Regions from separate parts of the Pantoea folii genome, predicted to be linked through region 3. Evidence: riboswitches for the same ligand, from Rfam matches in the RefSeq annotation. Region 3 holds a riboswitch; each other region holds the start of a gene.
What was found. Region 3 has a riboswitch for thiamine pyrophosphate ahead of thiM (hydroxyethylthiazole kinase). Riboswitches for the same ligand answer to the same signal wherever they lie in the genome.
Positions count from the first base shown of each region.

Region 1: another riboswitch for thiamine pyrophosphate. It lies ahead of AC1MDE_RS17750 (FAD-dependent oxidoreductase); the one in region 3 lies ahead of thiM (hydroxyethylthiazole kinase).
Region 2: another riboswitch for thiamine pyrophosphate. It lies ahead of AC1MDE_RS02670 (LuxE/PaaK family acyltransferase); the one in region 3 lies ahead of thiM (hydroxyethylthiazole kinase).

Region 1 covers NZ_JBWXON010000015.1:128,206-135,495, forward strand. The annotation lists gene AC1MDE_RS17720 (Fic family protein) at 1-211, opposite strand, end outside; gene AC1MDE_RS17725 (metal ABC transporter permease) at 468-1,313, opposite strand; gene sitC (iron/manganese ABC transporter permease subunit SitC) at 1,306-2,169, opposite strand; gene AC1MDE_RS17735 (manganese/iron ABC transporter ATP-binding protein) at 2,153-2,938, opposite strand; gene AC1MDE_RS17740 (metal ABC transporter substrate-binding protein) at 2,935-3,804, opposite strand; gene AC1MDE_RS17745 (6,7-dimethyl-8-ribityllumazine synthase) at 4,081-4,518, opposite strand; TPP riboswitch at 4,696-4,815, shown strand; gene AC1MDE_RS17750 (FAD-dependent oxidoreductase) at 4,931-5,875, shown strand; gene thiS (sulfur carrier protein ThiS) at 5,859-6,056, shown strand; gene AC1MDE_RS17760 (thiazole synthase) at 6,060-6,818, shown strand; gene AC1MDE_RS17765 (ThiF family adenylyltransferase) at 6,828-7,290, shown strand, end outside.
Region 2 covers NZ_JBWXON010000001.1:540,750-548,039, forward strand. The annotation lists gene AC1MDE_RS02655 (alpha/beta fold hydrolase) at 1-458, opposite strand, end outside; gene AC1MDE_RS02660 (3-oxoacyl-ACP reductase) at 563-1,330, opposite strand; gene AC1MDE_RS02665 (acyl-CoA reductase) at 1,357-2,808, opposite strand; gene AC1MDE_RS02670 (LuxE/PaaK family acyltransferase) at 2,805-3,887, opposite strand; TPP riboswitch at 3,986-4,114, opposite strand; gene AC1MDE_RS02675 (hypothetical protein) at 4,663-5,022, shown strand; gene AC1MDE_RS02680 (cation-transporting P-type ATPase) at 5,493-7,290, opposite strand, start outside.
Region 3 covers NZ_JBWXON010000021.1:5,964-13,253, forward strand. The annotation lists gene AC1MDE_RS20995 (mannitol dehydrogenase family protein) at 1-301, shown strand, start outside; gene AC1MDE_RS21000 (GntR family transcriptional regulator) at 400-1,086, shown strand; gene fbaB (class I fructose-bisphosphate aldolase) at 1,302-2,354, opposite strand; gene thiD (bifunctional hydroxymethylpyrimidine kinase/phosphomethylpyrimidine kinase) at 2,562-3,362, opposite strand; gene thiM (hydroxyethylthiazole kinase) at 3,359-4,144, opposite strand; TPP riboswitch at 4,178-4,273, opposite strand; gene ahpF (alkyl hydroperoxide reductase subunit F) at 4,868-6,436, opposite strand; gene ahpC (alkyl hydroperoxide reductase subunit C) at 6,507-7,070, opposite strand.

The DNA of each region.
Region 1 (7,290 bases), on a different contig from region 3:
GCGCGGTATACCGAGTCCCTCGTCCTACGCCATGCCGGGTAATTTTGCTTTGACCAAGCAAAACCTCGATATGCCGTTTGATCGTTGAACGACCCACACCAAGACGGCCCGCGAGGTCACCGGAACTAAGCGAAGACTCGGCACTTGCGATAGTTGAGAGAATTTGGTGTTGAAGGTTTGAAAGATCATCTGGGGAGGTTGGCTGGATCAAAATCGTATGCCTCTGGGATTAGCTTAAAATCCATAAATCAGAAATCTACCTGGCCCGTGCTTTGCACTCGCTGAAAGCTTAAGACCAGGTAGATTTGTGGCCCATATTGAACGTTAATGGCCCACGGCATCATAATTTATGGCCCACCCCGAACATTTACGGCCCATTATAAATATTTTAGAGCCCATTTCACTCATTATCGGCCCAATAAATTAAATTTATGGCCCAATCCTAAGATTTGCGGCCTGAAATCATTTTATTTGATAGCCGCAGAGCCGTGACGATTCGCATTTTCACGCCAGCTCACACTCACAAACGTCACCACAAATAACAGGCTATACAGCACTACGATGGTGGGGCCCGGCGCGCTATCGAGGAAGAACGACGCGTACACTCCGCAAAATCCTGTCAGGATGGCAATCAGCGCCGCCAGCAGCATGACCTGTAAGAATCGTCGCGCCAGTAGTAGAGCGATCGCTCCTGGCGCGATCAGCATGGCGATCGACAAAATCACTCCCACCGATTTCAGCGCGGCAACGATGGTGAGCGCAATTAAACACAGCAGCCCATAATGCATCACATTATCGTTGATGCCACAGGCGCGCGCCTGTTGTGGGTCAAAGGCATGCAGCAACAGATCGCGCCATTTCACGCTTAGCACCAGCACCACCAGTAGCGCAATGGCGGCAGTTTGCGCGATATCCGCCCAGCCAATGCCCAGCATATCGCCGAACAGAATGTGATCTAGATGGACTTCCGGTTTGAGCTTGAGATAGAGCACCAGCCCGGCGCCGAACATGCCGGAGAACACAATACCCATTACCGTGTCAGGTTTGATGCGACTGTTCTGGCTGATAAAGCCAGTGGCGAGTGCGCACAGCATGCCCGCGATAAAGGCGCCAATCGCAAAAGGAAAGCCGATCCACCACGCCAGCACCACGCCGGGAAACACCGCGTGACTCATGGCATCGCCGAGCAGTGACCAGCCTTTTAACACTAAAAATGCGGACAGCATGGCGCACGGCAGCGACAAAATCAGCGTGATGATCAGCGCCATATTCATAAATTCGAATTCGAAAGGACTCAGCAGTATTTCAATCATTGAGGTTGACCTCCTGCGCCAGACGAGCGCGTCGCCGTGCCGCCAGCACGCCGTGTTTAGGCGCAAACACAAACGCCAGCAGGAACACCAGAGTCTGTGCCACCACGATCACGCCGCCAGTGGCACCATCAAGGAAATAGCTGCTCCACGCGCCAAGGAAGCTAGTGATGCTGCCGATAGCCACGGCAATCAACAACAAACGCGGGAAGCGGTCAGTCAGCAGATAAGCGGTGGCGCCCGGTGTGACCACCAGACAAATCACCATAAAGGCGCCAACGGTTTGCAATGCGGCGACGGTGGAGGCGGCGAGCAGGGTAAAGAATAGGATTTTCAAGCCGGTGGTATTCAGCCCAAGTGAGCGCGCGTGGCTTTCATCAAAGAACGTCACCATCAAATCTTTCCACTTCAGCAGCAGCAACGTCAGCGTCACCACGCCGATGGTGCCGAGCTGCCAGATATCGGCGGGCGCCACCGCGAGGATGTTGCCCAGCATTATGGTTTGAATATTGACCGACGTCGGATTGAGTGACACCAGAAAGAGCCCGATGCCGAAGAAGGAGGAGAAGATCAGTCCGATGATCGCATCCTCTTTCAGGCGTGTACGCTGGTTAAGGAACAGCATGCTGCCCGCCGCCAGTCCGCCGGAGAGAAAGGCACCAAGCGAGAAGGGCAGGCCCAGCATGTAAGCGCCAGCCACACCCGGCACAATCGAATGGGATAGCGCATCACCAATCAGCGACCAGCCTTTCAGCATCAGAAAGCAGGAAAGAAACGCGCAAATCGCCCCTACCAGTGCGGCGATCCACATCGCATTCAGCATGTATTGATAACCGAAGGGCTCAATAATCCACGACATGATCCGCCCCCGGTCGTGCGGCTATCTTCTGCAACAGTGCCGCATTGCGCTGCTGCACCTCACCATCAAAGGTGCGCGCCAGGTTGGCAGCGGTGAAAGTGTCATGCAATAAGCCGCTAGCCAGCACGGTGTTTTTGACCAGCACACAGCGGTCGCAGTAATCAGGGATGGTGTTAAGATCGTGCGTGGAGACCAGCATAGTGCGGCCTTCATCGCGCAGCTCCTGCAACAGGGTGATGATCGCCGCCTCGGTTTTGACATCGACGCCGGTGAAGGGCTCATCCAGCAGGATGAGTTGCCCACTCTGCGCCAGCGCACGTGCGAGGAAGACGCGTTTTTTCTGCCCGCCGGAGAGTTCACCAATCTGACGATGGCGGTAATCACTCATCCCGACGCGCGCCAGCGCTTTATCCACGCTGCGTTTGTCCTCCGCACGCGGGATGCGCAGCATATTCATATAGCCGTAGCGGCCCATCATCACCACATCTTCCACCAGCACCGGGAAGCTCCAGTCCACCTCTTCGGATTGCGGCACATAGGAGACGATATTGTGTTTTAGCGCACGCTTCGCGGGCATCTCTGCCAGCGTGACCTGACCCGTCGAAAGCGGCACGAAGCCCATAATGGCCTTAAACAGTGTGGATTTCCCGGAGCCGTTGACGCCCACCAGCGCGGCGATGCTGCCCGCTGGCACGGAGAAAGATGCCTGACGCAGCGCAGTGTGACCGTTGCGGTAGGTTACGCTAACATCCTGCACGTTTAGGGTCATTTTTGGCTCCCGGCGGTGATGCCTTTGGCTACGGTATCGGTGGTCACGCGCAGCAGATCAAGGTAGGTCGGAACCGGCCCGTCACTGTTGCTGAGAGAGTCAACATACAGCACGCCACCGTAGTGAATACCCGCTTCACGCGCGACCTGTTGAGCCGGTTTGGCGGAGATGGTGCTTTCGCTGAAGATAGTCGGGATGTGGTTGGCTCTCACCGCATCAATCACTTTGCGCACCTGTTGCGGTGTGCCTTGCTGATCGGCATTGATCGGCCAGAGATAAAGTTCTTTCAGACCCAAATCACGTGCCAGATAGGAAAAAGCGCCCTCACTGGTCACCAGCCAGCGCTGGTTTTCCGGCAGTTTTTCAATCTCCGCGCGCATCGGCGCCAGGGTTTGCTGGATTTGCGTTTTATAGCGATCCGCATTGGCCTGATAAACGGCGGCATTGGCAGGATCGTATTTTTGCAGTGCTTTACGGATGTTATCGACGTAAATCAGCGCATTGTCTGGTGACATCCAGGCATGTGGGTTGGGTTTGCCGTTGTAGGGTCCCTCGGTAATACCTAAGGGTTCAATGCCCTCGGTCACTGTGACTTGCGGCACGCCTTTCAGGCGCTGATAGAAGCGGCTAAACCACATTTCCAGATTAAAACCGTTTACCAGGATTAAATCGGCACCCTGCGCGCGACGAATATCGCCGGGGGTTGGTTGGTATTCATGGATCTCCGCACCGGGCTTGGTGATGGATGTCACTTCGGCGGCATCACCTGCGACGTTCTTTGCCATGTCTGCGATCACCGTGAAAGTGGTGACCACTTTAAGTTTGTCAGCGGCAAGCGCTGAAGCGCTCATCGCGAGTGTAAGCATCACAACTGATATAACGTGCCTGGTCAACATAGTCATCCCCTGAGAAGTATAGCATGTGCTATACATTATAGTGAATGCTATGAATGTGAAGTGTTTTTGTACACCTTTTGCTGTTTACGACAAAAATTTACGTAAGTTGAAGTAGCAGAGGAGAGTAATGAAAGTGGCTTATGCGATTTTCGAAATAACGTAGAACATATTGTTCTTAAGGGCAGGGAGGTATTATTGAGAGCAAGAACACTTCACCGCGAATAATGAAGTGTTCCTGAGAGGGAATTAATCGATCGACAAATTATGAATCGCCAGCGCAGCACGCGCGGCCTCTTTGCCTTTCTTAATAAAGTGTTCGGTATAGAAGTTTTCCAGCACATCGACCGGCTGGAAATTGTGCGGCGTCAGTGAGACAGAGAACACTGGCACATTGGTGGTCAGCTGAACGTTCATCAGGCCATCAACCACGGCTGCAGCAACGAAATCGTGACGATAGATACCGCCATCCACCACCAGCGCAGCCGCTACAATCGCGTCGTATTTACCGGTTTCCGCTAAGCGTTTTGCCAGCAGCGGCATTTCAAATGCGCCCGGCACTTCCAGCACTTTTAATTCCGCTTCAACGTTCTGTGCTTTTAATTCTTGCTCAAAACCCACCAACGCATTGTGCACAATCTCTTTGTGCCAACCGGCTTTAATAAAGGCAATTCTAATATTTTTCATAATGAGTCCAACATCACCTATAATTTCTTTGCGCTTGAAAAGTAGCAATAATGCCTTTGTATACCATATGTTACGTTTTCGATCCAGAACGTGTACGTAGCGATAAATGCCATGCGATGACGTGATGGCTATCTGCGGTAATCCGTGCTTGACGGCGACCTGCGCCTGCAATACAAATAGACGCGTCGGGGGAGTCTCGCCAAAGAGACTGAGAGGCTAAAAGCGCAATGCGCGGCTTAGCGACCCTTTGAACCTGACCCAGTTGATACTGGCGTAGGAAGACTGACAGCACCGCTCCGGTGTTGTCTGGCGCAGAGGATCGCTCGCGCCCTTTCCCTCCTCCTGTATCTGCGGGTCTCAGTCAACACTGAGAGGCCGATGTGAATTCCCTTTATATCCCGGATAACCTGCTGTGAGCCGCTGGACGGTATTAGGCTGCGGCGTGGCTGGTCTCTGCGTGGCGACGCTGCTGGCTGAACGCGGCGAAGACGTCGACGTCATTGGCGACGACTCCCGCCAGCCTGCTTCCTGGTTTGCTGGCGGCATGCTTGCACCCTGGTGTGAATCTGAAAGTGCCCCGCAGGAAGTGATCTCTCTCGGGCAACACGCCGCTGGCTGGTGGCAACAGCGTGTCAGCAGCGTGGCACATCAGGGAACGTTGGTGGTGGCGCCACCGCGCGACAGCCAGGAACTTAACCGTTTTGCGCGCATGACCGAAAAGCACCAATGGGTCGATCCCGGTGACATTGAACCGTTGCTGGCCGGGCGTTTTGCCCGTGGGCTGTTTTTTGCCGGGGAAGCACATCTCGACCCGCGCCTGGCGCTCACGGAAATGCGCGAAAAGCTGTTACAGCGCGGCGTGCGTTTTGATGCAATACAACCTTCGGGCCGGGTGATTGATTGTCGTGGCATGCATGCCAAAGCCGACCTTCCGCGCCTGCGTGCTGTGCGTGGCGAGATGGTGATTCTGCACAGCGATGAAGTGCACTTTTCGCGTCCGATTCGCCTCTTGCATCCGCGCTTTCCCTGCTATCTGGTGCCGCGCCGTAATGGTCATTTCATGCTCGGCGCCACCATGGTGGAAAGCGACGATGCCAGCCCGATTAGCGCGCGCGCCATGATGGAACTGCTCAGCGCGGCCTACGCTATTCATCCTGCTCTGGCGGAAGCCCGCGTAGTCGAAAGCGGCAGCGGTTTACGTCCTGCTTATCCGGCCAACCTGCCAGAAATCCATTATCAAAACGACACTTATTATCTTAACGGCATGTATCGCCACGGTTTTCTGCTGGCGCCAATGATGGCAGAACAGCTGATGCAGCGCCTTTTCGGGGAACAATCCTATGAATATTCAGCTTAACGGCCGGGCGATCCGCACTGAGGCCAGCACGCTCAGCGAATTGCTGATCGAGCAGCAAATTGATGCCGCATGCGTTGCCAGCGCTTTCAACGGCAACTTTGTGCCTAAAAGTCAGTACAGCAGCCAGCAGCTGGAAGAGGGCTGTCAGTTGGAAGTCTTGTCCCCGATGCAGGGAGGTTGAAACATGTTTTACGATTTCGATCCGCAGTCACGTTTTCTGCTTGGCACCGCGGGCTATCCATCACCGGCGATTCTGCAACAGGCCATTGCCGCCTCTGGCACGGAAATCATCACCGTGAGTTTGCGTCGTGAAGGCGCGGCGGGCGCGGCTTTTCGCGAGCTGCTGACCGGGCTGGATATTCGCGTGCTACCCAATACCGCAGGCTGTCACACGGTGAAAGAGGCGGTGACCACCGCGCAGATGGCGCGCGAACTGTTCAACACCTCGTGGATCAAACTGGAGGTGATCGGGCATGCCGACACGCTCCAGCCCGATCCTTTTGCGCTGGTTGAAGCGGCACGCATCCTGTGTGCGGACGGTTTTCAGGTCTTCCCGTACACCACCGAAGATTTGATCGTCGGTGAGAAGCTGCTGGAAGCCGGTTGTGAACTGCTGATGCCGTGGGGCGCGCCGATCGGTTCCGGGCAGGGCCTGCGCAACATTGAAGGATTACGCGCGATGCGGGCATGGTTCAGCGACATCCCGTTGATAATTGATGCAGGCATCGGTGCGCCATCACAGGCCGCACAGGCGATGGAGATGGGCTTCGATGGCATCCTGCTCAATACCGCGGTGGCGAAAGCCGGCGATCCGGTTGGCATGGCGAACGGTTTCCGGCTGGCGATTGAAGCGGGACAGGCCGCACGCAGTGCTGGTTTGATGGAGAAACGGGATATGGCGGCAGCTTCAACACCGATCTTCGGTCTGGCGAGTTTGAGTTAAGGAGCCATCATGGATCGCTATCAACGGCAGATGATGCTGCCGGAAATCGGTGTCGAAGGTCAGCAAAAGCTGGCGGATGCGTGCGTCCTGGTGGTGGGGTCAGGCGGGTTGGGCGCTACATTACTGCCGCAGCTGGTTGGCGCAGGCGTCGGTTTTATCCGCCTGTGTGACGACGATGAAGTGGCCTTACACAATCTTCATCGCCAGACGCTGTTTACGATGCAGGACATCGGTCACAGCAAGGCAGCACGTGCGCAACAGGCGCTGGTGCAACGTAATCCCGAGGTGCAGATAGAGGTGGTGCCACGGGCTATCGGCGCCAGCGATCTGCCGCACCTCCTCACGGATATCGATCTGGTGATTGATGCCGCTGATAACTTCGCGGTGACCTATCAACTCTCCGACGCCTGTATGGCAACGCAGATTCCTTTGATCAGTGCATCAGTATTAGGTCGTCAGGGCTACGTCGGTG
Region 2 (7,290 bases), on a different contig from region 3:
AACGGCAACGCATCAACGACCATCACGCGCCCCACCAGGTCAGGATGACGAGCAGCCAGCATCAATGCCATTTCTCCCCCAAGGGAATGGCCAATGATCGCCGGACCCTTGATGTGCTGGCCGTGAATATATGCAGCGATGGCGTCAACTGCCGGAGCCATTATTTTTCCGTCCGGGTTGGCAATGGCAGGCGTACTCGCAAAGCCTGCAAGCTCGATAAGATGAATGCGATGGTTCTTGCGTAATTTTGCGGATAAATCGGCCCAAACGTCGCGCGATGACGCCAGCCCCGGAATCAGTATGACATCCGTTCCCGCCCCTTGCCTCTCTACAGAGATTCGCTGTGAGTTCGGATATTCTGGAGGCACAGGCAATGGCTGTGCGGCAGACGCCGATACTAAGCTCGACGCCATTAAAAGCGTTCCACCGATGACGGCGCGGATAGTTGCGGTATTCATTAAACCTCCCTGTTTACGTTAAGCGGCGTTAGCAAATTGATACATCAGTGATCAGACTAACGTTAACCCATCGTGCTGCCAACAATATCAGCGTTCGTCCCCCGTCATCCCATTACCAACCCGCCATCCACATACAGCGTTTGCCCGGTGACAAACTCGCTCCATTCTGAGGCTAAAAACATCACCGGACCGGCGACATCCACTGGCTCGGCAATTCGGCGCAGCGGCGTTTGTGCGGTGATAAAATCGCGCACGTCTTCTCGCGTCGCACTGCTGGCATCCGTGGGATAGACCAGACCCGGCGCAACACAGTTCACGCGAATCCCCAGCGGCCCCAGTTCAGCGGCGAGTGAACGGCTAAAGCCTATTAATGCGGATTTCGCCGTGACGTAATCGTGGTAAGGAACAGACGGACGCGCCACCAGATCGCTGGAAAGATTGATAATGCTGCCGCGTGTGCGTGAGCGCATCAGCGGCAACGCGGCCTGGCAGACGTTGTAGGCCGCGCCGACGGCACCGTCAAACTGGCTCTGGTAGCCCTGCCATGACGTTTCCCAAAATCGCTGTCGATTGTCGGTATCGAAAACATAAGGCGCGAAAGCATTGTTCACCACCGCATCCAGACGACCCATGGTGTTAGCGATCTGCTCCATCATTGCCGCTACCTGCTCTGCTGAGGTGACATCGGCTCGAATGGCGATGGCCGAACCGCCCAGTGCTTCACAGCGCTTTACCACTTCCATCGCGGCAGCTTCACTGCGCAGGTAGTTCACCACCACCAGCGCACCCTCAGCGGCGAAAGCCTGCGCGATAGCTGCACCAATACCCCGACTCGCACCCGTCACCAGAATCGTTTGATCAGCAAATTTCATCGTTTACCTTCTGTAAAAACGTGGATTCAATCCGCATAGGGCGCGAAGCGCTCAGCGGCAGTTTCAGCAGATGCCTCTATTTCCGTAAAGGTGACCAGATCCAGCAGGCTAAAGCGGCCATCGTGATGCCATCCGGCGGCAGGCGATGTCATGCTGCCAAAGGCAGTAATACGGGTGATACCGGCTTGCCCTAGCCGCGCGGCGAGACCAAACAGCTCGCGTGGTGTGGCCGCCACCGCCGCCGTTTGCAGATAAATTTTCTGCTGAGAAATCAATGCAATCGCATCCTCAATCTCATCAACGGCCACCACTTTAAGCGTGCGTCCGAGTGCCGACGGCATCAGAGCTTCGGGGCCATCTACTACCACCACCGACCAATTGTCCATTGCCTCGCCGAACAGGATGCGATCGTCCTGCAACGCGCGAATCTCTTCACGGCTGCGCCAGGTTGCCACGCTATTAACTTCAGCCGAAGACAGCACTCGACGCGGATATTTGCGCGCCAGCGCTCGCAGTTCATGGGCGATGTACTCCGCGAATTCCTGCGGCGTGATGCGCCCGCCGCGTTCAACGAACAGCATTTGCGGTGAGTAACAGCCCGCCTGGTCATAGCGCATGACGTCATAGGCCGCGCGCTGCGCCAGATAGACGCCCTGCCTTGTATCCAGTGCCGAACGCGCCACCAGTCCCACGCTGATTTTATGGCCGTGCGGCAGAAAACGCGTGGTGACCGGCAGTTGGTGTTTGATTGCAGCCAGCGCGGCATTACCACCGTAAGCCATCACCACGTCAGGCTGTGTTAACCAGTGTTTTTCTGCTTCGGCTTCGCCGCCTTTCCACCACACTACCGCCAGGCATTCGCCAAGTTGGGGATCGATTTCAGCCAGCAGTTGCGCGAACCAGCCCGCCATCAGCGGTTCGGCACCAGGCAGTTTGCCCACGCTGCCCGCTTTCACCAGCAATCCACAAATCAGACTCCACAGCGGTAGACCCGGCACATTTCCTGCCCAGATATGCATGAGCAGGTCCGGGCCAAATGCCCGTGCGAAGCCGCCATTAGGTCGCGGCTGAAAATCATCCAGCAGCTGTGGATCGTTAAAGTCCTCGGTTAAAAAGCGCTTGAGCTGCGGCTGTCGAAAAGTTTTAAGGTATCCGGTAAGCCCAAGGCGAATCATCTCGGCGTCATAACCGGTGACAATCGCCAGCAGCATTTCGGCCTTGCGGCGCAATGGATGGTTTCGATCCAGCAAACGCGCAATGGCCTCATCAATAATTGCGACGATCTTCGCCACGCTCAGCGTTGTGAGATAAGCGCGAGCGTGATCGCGCAGATGTGCGCTGAGAAGTGTAATTTGTGCCGGATTCAGATCGGGCACGTCGACATCCAGATGCTGGCCGTGATGGCTAAAACTCAGCGTGCGCCACTGCACCCCTTCAGGTGATAAACATCCCGGTAGATAACCCGCGACCTCTTTCACACTGCACCCTGCGCAGCAGCCAGGAACTCTTCCATCGCCAGCGAACAGCCCTTCGCATCCGCTCCGGTGACCCGGCCTAGCAGATGGAAGCCGCCAGTGACCGCGCGGCCAGCATCCTCGGTCAGTAAGGCAGACACTGAATTGAAATGAGCCAGATCATGGTGCACCAGCACGCCCATCTCGCCTTCGGGCACTTCATCGCCTGTGAGTGGATTGACCACGCGGGTGCGGATCCAGTGCGGGCCGGATTTCACCGAGGGACAGGCAACGTTGCCATCGTCATAAAACTGGCTGCTCAGTTCGGTCATGCCGTACATGTTGATGCAGTGCGTGCGCGGCACGCCCAACGCCGCACTCAGCTCGGCGTAAAACTGCTCGGCCTCAATCTCACGGGATTGCCCCTTAAATCCACCGGTATCCAAAATTCGGCTTCCAGCGGGTAATGCAAAATGTCGCCCCTGGCGCTGCAGTTCGTCGAGCAGATGGACAAAGCTGTAGCTCGCGCCCAGCAGCGCATAAGGTTCGCCCTGTGCTTCAGCCTGCTCCAACGCAGCAAACAGGCGATCCATCGCGATACCGCTGTCATCCAACAGCACTTCGCTCTCGGCGGTGCCAAATTTTTCCACCGCTAATGTCAGGTAATGGGCCAGCGAAGAGTTGGGCAGCGCCCGATTATCAGGGAACAAAATGCCCATGCGAATCCGCTCTTCGCCCGCCATAAAGCGCTGGCTGAAATTCTGCATCATCGAGCATTTCCAGACGTCAAGCGTCGGATGATAGCTGCGACCTTTCACCGTGCCGGTGGTTCCGCTGGTCATAAATACCGCTTCGACGTCATCGGTGGCATGGCAGCTCAGCGTCAGATCCTTAAACGCGGTAATGGGAATTGCCGGGATGGCACGCCAGTTTTTCACCATAAACGGTGTGCGACCGCGCTGCATGGCGAAACGGCGATAAGGGAGGTTGTGTTCAAATTGGTACGCGAAGACGGCAAGCGCCATGCGGTTAAAGTCGTCGTCGGTTGTATCCTGACGCTGAAGAAAGGTGAGCAAAGCGTCGATCAAAGCAGCTTCAGTCATGGGCGAGTCCACCAGTTGCGATTGCGCGAAATTTCTCAGGCCGGGCCTGATGAGTAGAGTCTGTCCGCTACAAGCACAAAGATGGGATCAGGACGCAGTGTCGCCCTGTGTTCCGCTCCCTACGCCGGTATTAGCCGGATCAGGTTCGTAGGGTCACCACGTTGCCAACGCGAAAACGCTGGCGGGTAGAATCTCAGCCCGCTAACCGGGCACCCCCTGGAACAGGTCGCAGTCAATCAAAAGGCCGCTCAATAAAACGTCAATCAACTCACTGATTTTATTAAGCTTACTTTAAATCTACTGCAGACGGTCGTTAAAGGTTAAACCATTTGCTGTTTTAACACACTGATCTTTTTATCTGACCAGATGCACGACGAGCGTTTCAGCTTCGCGGTGATTCATTGATTAATGTGAATAGCCCTGCTGAATGAGCGAGCTGTGAGTTTTTATCATCAGATACTTCTGGCCTCAGCATTAATCCAGGAAAAAATGTCATGAGAATGCCATAACTCTACCATTAACAAGTTATTAACCAGGATATTTGATGTACTTTAGCTTTAATGCCCGTTTTATTTGTTCGAGTCCCTCTTCAATAAATCTCACAGGATTTTTTTGTGGTACGTAATATTCAGATTTTATCCCAACCATTATCAGATAATGACCAGGCGGCATCTGCAATACACATCAATTCATTTCATCAAATAAACCAGAAATAGTCTTGATTTTCCGTTAGTTAGACCAGAGACTGTTTGTGAAGCACTTAAGGGAATTTAAAATGAAGACTTCCGCTAAGGTTGGAGCACTCGGTGCCCTGGGGATTATTTTGTCTGCGTCGGGTTATGAGGTATATTCGCGGAACGTAGAAAATCAAAAAGATGAAATAGCCTGTGTGACCGTTCACAGTCGTGATGCGGTTATTGCCGTAGAGAAAGGTCTCCTCAATAAATCCCATACCGAGATGTTTGGAAAAAATAGAATCACCCTGGGCTCTCTTCTGTTCCACAACGAAAGCGTAGCAAAAAATGGTACACGTATTATCGTTCCGTTTACTTTGGCGAGCCATCGTGGGCAATCTGAGTTTCAGGCCGTAGTGAGATGTTCAAATTTACAAGATATTGAATACGATAAACTTTAATGAGTCCATTGACTCACACAGCAAACGGATAAAAAACCATGTATAAGGCAACGAAATATTACGTCTGCGATCACGCCCGCAGGGGCTTGCTGTTGCATACCGCAGGATGTGAACAGTTACCCGGTATCGATTCACGGGCGTTTATTGGCAGTATGTATAACCACAGCCAGGCATTAACCGTCGCCGCAGCGCAATATGCGAATGTTCATTACTGCCCGTGCTGTATCACTGTGAATAAGACTATCGAGCCAGAAAAATCTAAGGCAGCTATGCCAGCACTGTGCAGGGCGACAAAACCAAAGAGAAAGAAACCGGTGAAGGTTGTCGAGCCCGTGCGACACTTTCCTCTCTGACTTGATGACAGCAAATGTCCTGCAACGTTTAAATCCCATCTTTTGGCCCGAAATCAACATGTATCGTCTTAAACACCGCCCGCCTCGCTGACACCAGCGTGACGGGCGGCAGCAGACTCAAGCCGTTCTGAATCGGCGGGTGAGCGGTTTCTCAACTTCTACAATCAGGAACATCACGAAACCGATGATGAAGGTGATCACCCAATAACGGAATGGCAGTCCAGTGGTACCGAATAGCAGCTGCATAAATGGCGCGTAGATGATCAGCAGTTGCAGCACCAGCAGCACCGCGCTGACGATCCAGATCCCTTTGTTCATCAGCAGCCCTTTGCTCAGTGAGAAGCCGTCCGACACACGGCAGTTGAGCATATAGAACCACTGCGCGGTAACCAGCGTCTGCAACAGCACGGTGCGGATAAACTCAGGGGAATAGCCACGCGGCTGCAGCCAGGCTTCCAGCACAAACGCACTTATCGCAATCATTGAGCCAACAAACACCACGCGCCAGATAGCGAACCCATCCATCACATGCAGTTTGGGATCGCGCGGCGGTCGGCGCATGATGTTTTTTTCACCCTCTTCAAATGCCAGACCAAACGACAGCGTGGCCGACGTCGCCATGTTCATCCACAGAATCAGTACCGGCGTGAGCGGAATGAGATTCCCCGCCAGCAGGGCGATGATGATCAACAACCCCTGTGCGAGGTTGGTGGGCATAATAAACAGGATGGTTTTTTTCAGGTTGTCATAAACCCGGCGCCCTTCCCTTACTGCGCTGGCAATGGTGGCGAAGTTATCATCCGTGAGCACCATATCGGCGGCTTCCTTGGTCACTTCGGTGCCTTTAATGCCCATCGCGATACCGACATCGGCGCGCTTCAGGGCGGGCGCATCGTTCACGCCGTCCCCGGTCATACCGACTACCTCTTGCTTACTCTGCAACGCCTGAACCAGACGGAATTTATCCTCCGGACTGGTGCGGGCAAAGATGTCGTAGGCCTGCGCGGCATCACTCAACTGGTGATCGTCCATCACTTCCAGTTCACGCCCGGTGATGGCTGAGTCTGCATTGCCAATCCCCAGCATCTGCCCAATGCTCATCGCGGTTTGCGGGTGGTCTCCGGTGATCATTTTGACGCGTATGCCGGCTTGCAGACAGTCACGAATCGCGGTGATGGCTTCAGGGCGCGGCGGGTCCATCATTCCGGCAATGCCGAGCAGAATCACGCCCTGTTGCAGATCCTGATGGGTGAGTTCAGTTTGTCCCGGTAACGCCGGTTTCCAGGCTGCCGCCACCATGCGCAAGCCTTCGCGCGCATACTCTTCAATCTTGCCTTCCCACCAGCTGATATCGAGCGGTTGCAGGCCGTGCTCGGTTTGCTGCTGCTGACAAAGCCGGAACAGCACATCCGGCGCGCCGGTGATCAGCACGCGCTCTTCGTCACCAATGCGGTACAACGTCGACATATATTTGTATTGCGAATCAAACGGAATTTTACTGCGTAACTCGGTGGTGACCACCGGCAACTGCCCTTTGGCGGCCAGTACCTTGAGCGCACCTTCTGTCGGCCCTCCGGTGATCTTCCAGAAGCCGCTCTCATCCTTAATCAATTGACTGTCATTACACAGATCGATGGTGCGCAGATACTGTTCGAGCAAGGACCCGCCCGTGACGGTAATCGGTATGGCGTCATCCGCTTTATGAATGGCGCCAACCGGTTCATAGCTGTCACCGTCTACCCGATAGATATGGTCGGCGGTGATCACCGCTTTAACCGTCATCTCATTCATGGTCAGCGTGCCGGTTTTATCCGAGCAGATCACCGTCATTGCACCCAGCGTTTCCACCGTCGGCAGCTTGCGAATGATCGCCTGCTGCTTCGCCATAGTCTGCACGCCAAGGGAGAGAATGATG
Region 3 (7,290 bases):
CGGCACCTCGTGTGACTATCTGCTGCTGGGTGTGGCGGGCTGGATGCGTTACGTGAGCGGTGTCGATGAGCAAGGTCAGGCGATTGAGATTCGCGATCCAATGAAAGAACAATTGGCGAGCATCGTTGCGCACAGTGATGAGGGTGCACAGCGCGTCGAAGCCTTACTGCGGATACAAGCGGTATTTGGCGATGATTTACGTTATCAGACCGCCTTTGTCTCGCGCGTCACCGAGTTGTATAACCAGCTTAATACCCAAGGTGCACGCGCGACGGTACAAGCCCTTGTGACACAGGCATAAGTGCCTTCACAAATGTGTAGCGCAGATGCAGCGTGCTGATTAGACTGAACCTTTCTCATCGGGCTGGCGTAGGCCAGCCGTAATACGGATATTGCTGCATGTCGATTGCCTATACCATTACCACCAGCGAACCCGTAAATCAGCAGATCTATCGTTATCTGCGCAAAGATATCGTGACCTGCGCCATTCATCCCGGCTCGTTGCTGTCGGAAAAAGAAGTGTCCGCGCGCTTTAATGTGTCGCGCCAGCCAGTCCGCGAAGCGTTTATCAAACTGGCGGAAGCGGGCCTGGTGCAGGTGCTGCCGCAGCGCGGCACTTTCGTGCGTAAAATTTCCGCCCAGCGTGTGGCCGACGGCCGTTTTATCCGTGAAGCGGTGGAGATTGCCGTGGTGCGACGCGCGGCACAGGAGATCACTCCCGAAGGCTTGATGGCGCTGGAGCACAATCTTCAGTTGCAGCGTCTGGCGGCAGAACGTCACGACAGCCAGGCATTCTTAGCGCTGGACGATGAGTTTCACCGCCTGATTGCCGAAGGGATTAACTGCCTGCTGGCGTGGGAAACGGTGGAGAACATCAAAGCCACCATGGACCGCGTGCGCTTCCTGACCCTGAGTGAAGTGTCGCCACCGGACAGCCTGATTCAGCAGCATGAAAACATCTACCAGGCGTTAAAAGCGCAAGATGTTGAAGCGGCAGAAGCGGCGATGCGACGTCATCTGCAGGAGATGATTTTAACCATCACGCCGATTGCTGAGCGTAATAGCGAGTGGTTTGAAGCGCCTTAGATTGTCTGCGATTAGATGCCCTCAACCTGATCCTCTCCCATATAAAGGGGGAGACCCAAGCAAAGTGCGATTGGCGGGCGGGTGAAGCGCGTGTTGCCGCTCAATAAAGAGAGCTTTGCAGATAAGATTTCGTCCCCATGCTCTCGATTAATCCCCAATCATTACTCCGCTGACCTATTCCCCTCCCGCTTGCGGGAAGGGATTTGGGCAATCAATTACGCAATCGTGACATCTTTCGCCAGATAAACATCCTGCACCGCATTAATCAGCTGTACGCCCTCTTTCAGCGACTTCTTAAACGCCTTACGGCCCAGTATCAGCCCCATCCCGCCCGCACGTTTGTTGATCACCGCAGTACGCACCGATTCGGCAATGTCAGTGTCTCCGGCTGATGCGCCACCGGAGTTGATCAATCCCGCACGGCCCATATAGCAGTTCGCCAGCTGGTAACGCACCAGATCGATCGGGTTCTCCGTGGTCAGCTTGCTGTAGACGCGCTCATCGGTATGGCCGAATTTCACCGCCTTGTAGCCGCCGTTGTTCTCGGCCATTTTCTGCTTGACGATATCTGCGCCAATGGTCGCCGCCAGATGGTTGGCCTGGCCGGTCAAATCGGCGCTGGCATGGTAATCCACGCCGTCTTTCTTGAAGCCATCATTGCGCAGATAGGCCCACAGCACGGTCACCATTCCCAGCTCATGCGCACGCTCAAAGGCAGCTGAGATCTCTTCAATCTGGCGGCGTGACTGCTCAGAACCAAAATAGATGGTCGCGCCCACCGCAATCGCCCCCAGGTTGAATGCCTGCTCGACGCTGGCATACAGCGTTTGATCGTACTGGGTGGGATAGCTCAGGGTTTCGTTGTGGTTCAGTTTCACCATAAACGGAATGCGGTGTGCATAGCGGCGTGATACCGAGGCCAGCACACCATAGGTAGAGGCGACACAGTTACAGCCAGCTTCAATCGCCAGCTCAACAATGTTTTTCGGATCGAAGTAAGCCGGGTTGGCGGCAAAAGAGGCACCCGCTGAGTGCTCAACGCCCTGATCGACCGGCAGAATCGACAGATAGCCGGTGCCCGCCAGGCGACCAGTGTTATACAGGGTTTGCATGTTGCGTAATACGGCAGGAGAACGATTGTTGTCGATCATCACACGATCAACGAAATCCGCGCCCGGTAAATAAAGGCTGTCCGCTGGAATGGTCATGCAGCGATGTTGAAGAAGTGAATCCGCTTCTTTGCCCAATAACTGTACGATGTCCGTCATGTTGGCTCCTGAAATAAATGGCTGGAATGGAACCGGCAATGGCCGATTCGCCCCCAACAGCCTGGACCGAAAAGCGCCAGGCTGGCAAATTGCTGACTCCATTTTTCAGACGGATACGCAGTAAAAAAATTCTGCCACCTTGCGATGGGCAGCCTTCAGGTTGAATCCTGCAACACAGAGGCACGCCTTAATCGCCGTTCTGCTGCCCTACCACCACTGATGGAAATGGTGCACCGGACCAATGCCCTTGCCGACTTCCAGCGAGTCCGCGTGCTGCAAGGCCTGCTGCAGCCAGGCTTTGGCTTCGGTGACTGTATCCGCCCAGTTATCGTGGCGTGGACGCAGTGCCGCTAAAGCCGCTGACAGCGAACAACCGGTGCCGTGGGTATGGCGCGTATTGACGCGTGGTGCGGTAAAGCGCTGACGGCCCGCGCGGGTGATTAGCCAATCCGGGCTTTCGGCATCACTGAGATGTCCGCCTTTCATCAATACCGCTTCACAACCGAGATCCAGCAGCGCATCGCCCTGCATCAGCATGGTTTTCTCATCCTGCGCCATATCACGGCCCAGTAGCGCAGCCGCTTCCGGCAAATTGGGGGTGATCAACGACACCTGCGGCAGCAGCAGTTCACGCACGCTGGCGACCGCATCCGGCGACAGCAGCGGATCGCCACTCTTGGCAATCATCACCGTATCCAGCACCACAAACGGCAGTCTGGCGCGTTTCAGCCGCTCGGCCACCACTTCGACAATCGCTGTTTCCGACAGCATGCCGATTTTGGCGGCATCGATACGCACATCATCCAGCACCGAATCCAATTGCGCCCCAACGAATTCGGGTTCAATGCGATACACCGACTGTACGCCGCAGGTGTTCTGCGCCACCAGCGCGGTAATCACACTGGTGCCATACGCACCCAGCGCGGAGAAGGCTTTGAGATCGGCCTGAATGCCCGCGCCGCCGCTCGGGTCAGTGCCTGCAATGGTCAACGCGTTGATGCGTTTCATATGGCAACCTCCAGCGTCCAGAGGTTATCGAGGAAAGCCGCGACAAAGCTGCCTGGCCCCTGAACAGCACGCGCCGCCTGCTCGCCTGCCAGCGACATCACGCGACATGCCGCCGCCACATGCTGCAAGCGGTCGCCTGGTAAGCTGCTGAAGGCCGCGACCACGGCGGAAAGCGCGCAGCCGGTGCCGACCACGCGCGTCATCAGCGGGCTCCCGCCTGGAATAGCCAGTGTGCGTTTGCCATCAGTGACGTAGTCGACTTCGCCGGTGACCGCCACCAGCGTGTGGTAATCCTGTGCCAACTGTTGCGCCCCGCTGAGTGCGGCATCGGCCTGATGCACGCTGTCCACGCCGCGTCCGCCCGCAGCCTGGTTAGCCAGCGCGAGGATTTCCGAGGCGTTGCCACGAATCGCGGCGGGATGCAGGCTCAGCAACTGCTGGCAGAATTCGGTACGGAATGAGAGTGCGCCAACCGCGACCGGATCGAGCGTCCAGGGCGTACCGACTTTAGAAGCGGACTGTACCGCTGCCAGCATCGCATCGCGACGGTCGCGGGTTAAGGTGCCGACGTTGATCAGCAGCGCATCGGCAAAACTCACGAACTGCGCGGCTTCCTCGGCATCGATCACCATCGCGGGAGAGGCTTGCAAAGCCAGCAGCACATTGGCGGTAAAGGTTTGCACCACGTCATTGGTCATGCAGTGCACCAGCGGTGCCTGCTGACGCAGCAGCTGCAGAGATTGCGCGAATTGCGCGGGGGTAAGAAGGTCAGGCTGTGTCATAAAACTCCCAACCGGCGATCAAGAAGGCGAATGCGGTCAGGCATCTGACTTCCCTACGCTGGCATTATCCAGATCAGGTCAGCGGGTGTATCTCAGCCCTGTTTAACAGGGGCACCCCGAGTCATGGCATGGTGAACATGCCGCATACAGGATAAGGCGAGCGTGAAGGATTGTAAATCGTGGTCGTTTGAAGGATGCTGAAAACGGCACTAAATCAAAATAGTTAAAATAATTCGACAGGCTAAATATTAAAAAGAGCCGTTTCGATCAATTATCATCATTAATTAACTCTCTTCTGAATTTTCCAGATTTATTCTAATCACTGAAAAATCGACTAATCAACACGCGCCTTCGTATTCATTGATGCACATCAACGCCCTGCCAGGCGTAGCAAGGCCTAATCCCCCTCCGGACTTGAAGAGAGTCACTGCCTATCCAATTCCGGAATCGATAATGATCTCAAAATTATTCAGCTTTATTCCGCACGCCCATAAATGGCACGACATTCGAATTTCGCGCAAAGGGGCTATTTGCCCTTCCGGTCGCCACTATTTTTCCACCCATGTTGAAGCTCGATGTAAAAGTTGCGGCGAACGTTTGCATAAAGTTTATTACCGCGACGTGAGCGATGCGGAAGCACGCCGTTGGTTGGGATGAAAAACAGGCAAAAAAAAGCCCCGTAACATCCGTTACGGGGCGGCTGCGTGGCTATCGCAATAAAACTTATTCAGCCGGTTGGGTGCGGATCAGGTAATCGAACGCGCTGAGTGAGGCTTTCGCGCCTTCACCGCTGGCGATGATGATCTGCTTGTACGGCACCGTGGTGCAGTCACCCGCTGCGAACACGCCTTTCAGGCTGGTTTCGCATTTGGCGTCGATGATGATCTCGCCCATCTTATTACGTTCTACCGCGCCTTCCAGGAAGGTGGTGTTCGGCAACAGACCAATCTGCACGAAGATGCCGCTCAGCGCGATCTCGTGGCTGGTCTGGTTGTTACGGTCGATGTAGCTCAACCCGGTCACTTTGCTGCCGTCGCCTTTCACTTCGGTGGTCTGCGCATTCAGAATCACATCGACGTTTTTCAGGCTGCGCAGTTTGTCCTGCAGCACTTTGTCGGCGCGCATTTCGCTGGCGAATTCCAGCAGCGTCACGTGCTCAACCAGACCTGCGAGGTCGATAGCCGCTTCAACGCCGGAGTTACCGCCGCCGATCACCGCCGTGCGCTTGCCTTTGAACAGCGGGCCATCGCAGTGTGGGCAGTAAGTCACGCCTTTGGTGCGATACTGCTCTTCACCCGGCACGCCCATGTTGCGCCAGCGTGCGCCGGTGGCAATGATGATGCTGCGTGATTTCAGGACTGCGCCAGACGCGGTTTCAATCGCGTGCAGACCGCCCTCTTTCGCCGCAGGAATCAGCTTAATGGCGCTCTGGGTGTCGATGACGTCAACATCGTAATCATCGACGTGGGCACGCAGTGAACCGGCCAACTTCGCGCCTTCGGTTTTCTGTACGGAGATGTAGTTTTCGATGTCCACGGTGTCTAGCACCTGGCCACCAAAACGCTCGCCCATCAGGCCAGTGCGGATACCTTTACGTGCGGAGTAAATCGCTGCCGCTGCGCCCGCTGGGCCGCTGCCGACGATCAGCACTTCATAGGCGTCACGCTTGTTCAGCTCTTCTGCTGCACGTTTCTCAGCGTTGGTGTCCACTTTGCCAACGATTTCTGCCAGGCTCAGACGGCCCTGACCGAACTCTTTGCCGTTCAGAAATACCGCTGGAACGCCCATCACGTTACGTTCGGCGATTTCGTTCTGGAACATGCCACCGTCAATGGCGGTGTGGCTGATGCGTGGGTTCAGCACTGCCATCAGGTTCAGCGCCTGTACCACGTCAGGACAGTTGTGGCATGACAGCGAGTAATAGGTTTCGAAATGCAGGTCGGTGTCCAGAGCAACCACTTGCTCCAGCAGGCTCTGCGACTCTTTCGAAGGGTGTCCACCGGTCTGCAGCAGGGCCAGCACCAGTGACGTAAATTCGTGACCCATTGGCGAACCGGCGAAGCGTGGGCCGCTCTGGCTGCCTGGGTTAGTGATCAGGAAAGAGGGTTTACGAACCGGACGATCATTCTCTTCACGAAAGCTGACTTTTTCTGACAAGCTCGCGATATCGGCTAACAGAGAACGGATCTCCGCAGATTTAGCGCCATCATCCAGTGTGGCAATCAACTCAACCGGTTTCGTTAATTTCTCAAGGTAAGCCTTGAGCTGTGTTTTTAAATTGGTATCGAGCATAGTGAGTTCCTGTCAAGAAAATCGGGTGCCGTAGCACCCGATTGAGAAAGATCGAATGGCTGGGTGTTGCTTAGATTTTGCCAACCAGGTCCAGAGATGGAGCCAGTGTTGCTTCGCCTTCTTTCCATTTAGCTGGGCAAACTTCACCTGGGTGAGAAGCCACATACTGAGCCGCTTTGATTTTGCGGATCAGGTCAGATGCGTCACGGCCAATGCCTTCAGCGGTGATTTCGATAGCCTGGATGATGCCCTGTGGGTCAACAATGAAGGTACCGCGATCTGCCAGACCTTCGTCTTCGCGCATGATTTCGAAGTTACGGGTCAGTGCGCCAGTTGGGTCGCCGATCATCGCGTATTTGATTTTTGCGATGGTTTCGGAAGAACCGTGCCAGGCTTTGTGGGTAAAGTGCGTGTCAGTAGAAACAGAGTAGATGTCTACGCCCAGTTTCTGCAGTTCTTCGTGATGGTCTGCCACGTCACCCAGCTCAGTTGGGCAAACGAAGGTGAAGTCAGCCGGGTAGAAGAAGAATACACTCCATTTACCTTCAACGTCTTTCTCGGTTACGTCGATGAATTCGCCGTTTTTGAACGCTGCGTTTTTGAATGGTTTGATTTTGGTATTAATGATGGACATGGTGACCTCCGTTAAAAGATGTGATGCAAGTTACAGTTTTTCCGGGCCAACTTCTAATATGCAGTCGTTATCAATCAGATAATCAAAAGCTATCAAAGTGCTGATGCCAGATTCCATGCGGCTTGCCGCGGCATTCTACACAGAAAGCCTGATGATTTGACAGGCTTTATCTTTTTTCGTCGGCTAGTGTTACCCAAGGTTGCCATTTTAAGCGACCGCC